Regions from separate parts of the Streptomyces sp. NPDC021100 genome, predicted to be linked through region 2. Evidence: riboswitches for the same ligand, from Rfam matches in the RefSeq annotation. Region 2 holds a riboswitch; the other holds the start of a gene.

Region 1 (3,249 bases), on a different contig from region 2:
TCCGGCCCAGGTCGGCTCGGTGTTCGGGTAGTGGTCGGGGTGCAGCACGCCGCGCGCGGTGCGGGTCGCGGACCAGGCCGGGTGCGGGCCGTGCCGCTCGGCGAGGTCGGCGGACGCCTCGTACGCCGCGAGCATGATCCGCTCGGAGATCCGGGTGGACAGGGCCTTCGCCTCGGGGGAGTCGAAGGGCAGCCGCAGCCGGAAGAAGACGTCCTGGAGGCCCATCAGGCCCAGACCGACCGGGCGCCAGCGGGAGTTGGAGTTCCCGGCCTGCTCGGTCGGGTAGAAGTTGATGTCCACGACGCGGTCGAGGAAGGTGACGGCCGTGCGGACGGTCCGGTCCAGCTTCTCCCAGTCCATCTCGCCGTCCGCGCCCAGGTGGGCGGCGAGGTTGACGGAACCGAGGTTGCAGACCGCGGTCTCGCCGTCGTTCGTGACCTCCAGGATCTCCGTGCAGAGGTTGGAGGAGTGGACGACCTGGCCGGGCTCGGCGGTCTGGTTGGCGGTGCGGTTGGCGGCGTCCTTGAACGTCATCCAGCCGTTGCCGGTCTGCGCGAGGGTGCGCATCATCCGGGCGTAGAGCACCCGCGCCGGGATGGTCTTGACGGCCTTGCCCTCGGCCTCGTACTTCCGGTACGCGGCGTCGAACTCGTCGCCGTACAGGTCGACCAGGTCCGGGGTGTCGGCCGGGGAGAACAGCGACCAGTCCGCGTCCGCCTCGACCCGGCGCATGAACTCGTCCGGGATCCAGTGCGCGATGTTGAGGTTGTGGGTGCGGCGGGCCTCTTCGCCGGTGTTGTCGCGGAGCTCCAGGAACTCCTCGATGTCCGCGTGCCAGGTCTCCAGGTAGACGCAGGCCGCGCCCTTGCGCCGGCCGCCCTGGTTGACGGCGGCGACGGAGGCGTCGAGCGTCCGCAGGAACGGCACGATGCCGTTGGAGTGCCCGTTGGTGCCGCGGATCAGCGAACCGCGGGAACGGATGCGGGAGTAGGACAGACCGATGCCGCCCGCGTGCTTCGACAGCCGCGCGACCTGGTGGTAGCGGTCGTAGATCGAGTCGAGCTCGTCCAGCGGCGAGTCCAGCAGGTAGCAGGACGACATCTGCGGGTGGCGCGTGCCGGAGTTGAAGAGCGTGGGGGAGGAGGGGAGGTACGAGAGGGTGCTGGTGAGGCGGTAGAGCTCGGCCACGTCCTCCAGGGCGCGGACCGATCCGTCCTCGGCCAGGCCGCAGGCCACGCGCAGCAGGAAGTGCTGCGGCGTCTCGATCACGTTCCGGGTGATCGGGTGGCGGAGCAGGTAGCGGCTGTGCAGGGTGCGCAGGCCGAAGTAGCCGAAGCGGTCGTCGGCGCCGTCGGCGAGCGCGGCGTCCACCAGCGCGTCCAGCCGCTCGGCGTGCTCGCGCACGAACGCGGCGGTCTCGTCGGCGATCAGGCCCTCGCGGTGGCCGGTGGCGACGGACGCGGAGAAGGAGACCGCGCCCTGCCCGGCCGCCTCCTCGGCGATGGCGAGCGTGAGGAGCCGCGCGGCGAGCCGCGAGTACTCGGGCTCCTCGGAGATCAGCCCGGCCGCGGCCTCGGTGGCCAGCGAGCGCAGTTCGGCCTCGTCCGACCCGGGGTGCCTGCCGCGCAGCGCGGCGGCGGCGACCTTGCCGGGGTCGGTGGCGGGCAGATCGGCGGTGAGCTCCGTCAGGGTGCGCAGGAGCGCGGTCCCGGGGCCGCCGGTCGTGTCCGCCTCGGGCGCAGAGACCGGACCTGAAACAGGTTCCGCGGGCGCGATCGTCACGTGTGGCTCTCCTCGCTCGGGGGCCCGGCGGGAAGGCAGGGGGGCGCGCACGCGCAGCCGACGGCGTACGGAAGCCGTACGAGGCGTGCGCGCGGGCGTCCACCGGCCCAACCCGCGAGGCCCGGACGTGTTCAGACGCCGTACCGGGCGGGCCCGGCGATGGCGTGCTGCCGGCAGGTCCTCGGACTGCGGAACGGGCGGATTGGGCCCGTACGTACACCGTTGCGGGACAGTTCCGGATTTCCACCGGATTCCCCTGCGGCGACAGCGAGGACGAGCATACATCTAGTGCCGACGATCGCGCGTGCCCCCACATGTTGTGTCGTCACGTCATGGAGCGGTCGCGGAATGTGCTAACGGAGGGGCCCGGTGACAGGCGCGTTCACGGAAGCGATCCCCTGTCACGCGGCGGCAGAAGGGAAGGGCGGCCGGGCTTCACGAATGTGTAGACGTACCACCGGCCGACGTCCGTCGGTGGGAGGGCGTCGACGGGCCGGGGACTCGTACGGTCCGCTTATGTCGAACGGGAGATCGATCACAGGCGGCCCCCTCGGCGATGCCGCCGTGACGCCCCTGCCCCGGCCCGTGCCGGGGATCCGCGTGTGCGTGCGGCTCAACCTCGGTGGCTGCGGGCCCTACGCGCACATCGTCGCGGACGTCGAACCGCCCGGTCCGGGCGGTGGGCTGGAGTTGCTCAGTGCCGTGCCGGAGGACCTGCTGCCCCGGGAGCACCTTCCGGCGCTGCGGCAGGGTCTGCTGGAGGGGCTCGGCGGGGTGGCGGCGGCCGTCCTGGTCACCGATGGCCACTACCACGACGCGGACTCCTGCGACCTCGGCTATCTGCTGGCCGGCAGGGAGGCCGGGCGCGCCGCGCTCGTCGGTGCGGGCCTGCTGCCGCCCGGGGAGGCGGAGGCGCTGCGCTGGGCGAGCCGGCCCGGCCGACCGCGGCCCCGCCGGCGAGGCGGGGGCCGACGGTCGTAGCCGGGCGTCAGTGACCGCCCGGTGCTCCCGCCGTCGCCGGGGGCAGTTCCGCCTGGACGCCCGGGTCGCCCGCGTCCGCCGTGTAGTCGGACGCCTTCGTCTCGTCCACGCCGTCCGGTGTGCCGAGCGCCTTGAACGCGAAGGTCAGCACGACCGCGACGAGCACGTTCAGCGCGAACGCCGTCAGCCCGATGTACCCCTTCTCTCCGATGAAGGGGATGAGGTTGGTGTTGCCGAAGTGGTCCTGCGTGGCGCTCGGGGTGTCATACGCGCGCCAGGTGCCGTAGATCATGCCGGTCGCCCAGCCCGCCAGCAGCGCCCAGCGGTGGAACCAGCGGGTGAACAGGCCGCCGACCAGGGCGGGGACGGTCTGGAGGATCCAGATGCCGCCCAGCAGCTGGAAGTTGATGGCGACCGTTTTGTCCATGGTGAGGACGAAGACGAGCGCGCCCACCTTCACCAGCAGGGACGCGAGCTTGGAGACCT
Region 2 (3,249 bases):
GTGGACGCGGTCGCCGCCCGCGCCGCCCGGGACCGCGTGGCCGCCTCCCTGGACCGCGCCGTACGACGGGGCAAGCTGATCCGCGAGGCCGCCGACGCCGCTCTGGACCGGCTCGTCTTCACCGGCAGCCTGGGCGACCTCGCCGACCGGCAGCTCGTCGTCGAGGCCGTCGTCGAGAACCCGGACGCCAAGGCCGAGATCTTCGCCGCCCTTGACAAGACCGTCGAGGACCCGGCGGCGGTCCTCGCCACGAACACCTCCTCCCTGCCCGTCATGCGGCTCGGCATGGCGACCACCCGCGCCGACCGGGTGATCGGCCTGCACTTCTTCAACCCCGTGCCGGTGCTGCCGCTGGTCGAGGTGGTGACCTCGCTGCACACCTCGGCCGAGACGACCGCCCTGGCCGAGGACTTCGCGGCCCGTACGCTCGGCAAGACGGTGATCCGCTCCCAGGATCGGGCGGGCTTCGTCGTCAACGCCCTGCTCATCCCGTATGTCCTCGCCGCCGTTCGCATGGCGGAGTCCGGCTTCGCCACCGCACAGGACATCGACACGGGCATGGAGCTCGGTTGCGCCCACCCCATGGGCCCGCTCAAACTCGCCGACCTGATCGGCCTGGACACCGTCGTCTCCATCGCGGAGTCGCTCTACGACGAGTTCCGCGAACCCCTTTACGCGCCACCGCCGCTGCTCCAACGGATGGTGGAGGCAGGGCTGCTGGGCCGGAAGGCCGGCCGGGGGTTCCACATCTACGGCCACGGTCGAGCGGCTCGGGGCACGGGCTGAGGGAACCGCACGACCGCCGGGGTGAGGGCCTTGGCAGGGGCGCGGGGGAGGGGCGGGAAGCGCGGGTGCGGCGCTTCCCGCCCTCTCTGCGTTCCGCTTCCGGTCTGCCATGGCGGGCGTGGAACGGCGAACCGGCCCACAGGAGATCCCGCCGCCCTCTGGCCAATGGCAGGACTTAGGTATACCTAAGTTTCGGGCGCGACACAACATCTGGGATGTGTGCGGTCGCTGGATTCCTAGATGTAGTGTTGGCGGTGCTGGTGGTTCGCCGGGCATCTTTGTGTTTGGCGTCGCAAGAGGGAACCCGGTGGGAATCCGGGACTGCCCCGCAGCGGTGAGCGGGAACGACCGCCGTCATACGCACTGGGCCCAAGAACGGGGTCTGGGAAGCGACGGCCAGTAGGAGCCTCGTACGACACGAGACGCGCCCGTGAGTCCGAAGACCTGCCACCGGTGCGCACGCCGGACAGCGGTGTGCGCGCTCCGAGGCCCCGAGGGAGGGCCAGGTGGCAGACGCACGGCCCCGGGTGAGGCGTATCGGTTTTCCCGCCACCCGGTCTCCCGCCGTACGCGCCCCGCCGTTCCTCCCCTCCCGGCCCTCGGGCGAAGACGGGAACGAGCGAGAGGAGGCGGCGAACGATGAGCGGTCTCGTGTATTTCTCCAGCGTCTCGGAGAACACCAGGCGTTTCGTGGAGAAGCTGGGCCTGCCGGCCACACGCATTCCCCTGCATCCGCGCCGTACGGGCATGCCCGAGGTGACCGAGCCGTATGTGCTGATCACGCCGACCTACGGGGGTGGCGAACGGGCCGGCGCGGTCCCCAGGCAGGTAATCCGCTTCCTGAACGTCGAGGCCAACCGGGTGCTGCTGCGCGGGGTCATCGCCTCCGGCAACACCAACTTCGGGGCCGACTACTGCCTGGCCGGCCGGGTGATCTCGGCGAAGTGCAGGGTCCCGGAGCTGTACCGATTCGAACTGCTGGGCACAGACCGCGACGTCCGCGCCGTAAGGGAAGGGTTGCGGGAATTTTGGACACGATACTCGTCGACGGCGGAGCGGCAGGCGGCATGAACACCCTCGTCACACCGGTCACGGCGCTCGCGGGCCGGCGCGAGTCGGTCGGCACGCGCAAGGACTACCACGCGCTGAACGCCATGCTGAACATGTACGACTGCGACGGCCGCATCCAGTTCGACAAGGACCGAGAGGCCGTCCGCCAGTACTTCCTCCAGCACGTCAACCCGAACACGGTGGTGTTCGGGTCGCTGAAGGAGAAGATCGACTACCTCATCGGGAACGACTACTACGAGGAGGCGCCGATCCGGTGCTACCGGTGGGAGTTCCTGGAGGACCTGTACCGGCGGGCGTACGCCCACGAGCACCGCTTCCGCACCTTCCTCGGTGCGTTCAAGTACTACACGTCGTACTCGCTCAAGACCTTCGACGGTTCCCGCTACCTGGAGCGGTACGAGGACCGGGTCGTCGCCACCGCCCTGTTCCTCGGCGCCGGTGACGAGGCGCTGGCCTCCCGGCTGGTGGACGAGATGATGACCGGCCGCTTCCAGCCGGCCACCCCGACCTTCCTCAACGCGGGCAAGGCCCAGCGCGGAGAGCTGGTCTCCTGCTTCCTCCTCCGGGTCGAGGACAACCTGGAGTCCATCGGCCGCGGCGTCAACTCCGCCCTCCAGCTGTCGAAGCGGGGCGGCGGCGTGGCGCTGCTGCTGACGAACCTGCGGGAGCAGGGTGCCCCGATCAAGAAGATCGAGAACCAGTCGTCCGGAGTCGTCCCGGTGATGAAGCTCCTGGAGGACTCATTCTCGTACGCCAACCAGCTCGGCGCGCGGCAGGGGGCGGGCGCGGTCTACCTGCACGCGCACCACCCGGACATCATGCGGTTCCTGGACACGAAGCGGGAGAACGCGGACGAGAAGGTCCGCATCAAGACGCTGTCCCTGGGTGTGGTCGTACCCGACATCACCTTCGAACTGGCCAAGCGGAACGAGGACATGCACCTGTTCTCGCCGTACGACGTGGAGCGCGAGTACGGCAGGCCGCTGTCCGACCTGTCCGTCAGCGAGCACTACGACGCCATGGTCGCCAACCCCCGCATCCGGAAGACCGCGCTGAGCGCGCGGGAATTCTTCAAGACGGTCGCGGAGCTACAGTTCGAGTCCGGTTACCCGTACCTGCTGTTCGAGGACACGGTGAACCGGGCGAACCCGATCCCGGGCTGGATCAACATGTCCAACCTCTGCTCGGAGATCCTCCAGGTCAACACGCCCAGCACCTACGACGCCTCGCTGGGCTACGAGACGGTCGGCCGGGACATCTCCTGCAACCTGGGCTCGCTGAACATCGCCGCCGCCATGGCCTCACCCGACCTCGGCGCGACCGTCGAGACGGCCGTGCGCGGACTGACCTCCGTCTCCGACCAGTCGCACATCGACGCGGTGCCGTCCGTCG

The links. A riboswitch is a leader RNA that binds a small molecule or an ion and turns the genes downstream of it on or off. The one in region 2 is predicted to bind cobalamin.
Region 1: linked by a shared signal. The riboswitch ahead of ACH4PU_RS02370 (ribonucleoside-diphosphate reductase subunit alpha) and the one ahead of nrdI (class Ib ribonucleoside-diphosphate reductase assembly flavoprotein NrdI) in region 2 are both predicted to bind cobalamin.

What each region holds. Positions count from the first base shown of each region.
Region 1 covers NZ_JBIRQH010000001.1:513,325-516,573, reverse strand. The annotation lists gene ACH4PU_RS02370 (ribonucleoside-diphosphate reductase subunit alpha) at 1-1,782, opposite strand, end outside; cobalamin riboswitch at 1,937-2,076, opposite strand; gene ACH4PU_RS02365 (hypothetical protein) at 2,299-2,763, shown strand; gene mctP (monocarboxylate uptake permease MctP) at 2,771-3,249, opposite strand, start outside.
Region 2 covers NZ_JBIRQH010000014.1:180,444-183,692, forward strand. The annotation lists gene ACH4PU_RS24280 (3-hydroxybutyryl-CoA dehydrogenase) at 1-786, shown strand, start outside; cobalamin riboswitch at 1,031-1,253, shown strand; gene nrdI (class Ib ribonucleoside-diphosphate reductase assembly flavoprotein NrdI) at 1,426-1,857, shown strand; gene nrdE (class 1b ribonucleoside-diphosphate reductase subunit alpha) at 1,854-3,249, shown strand, end outside.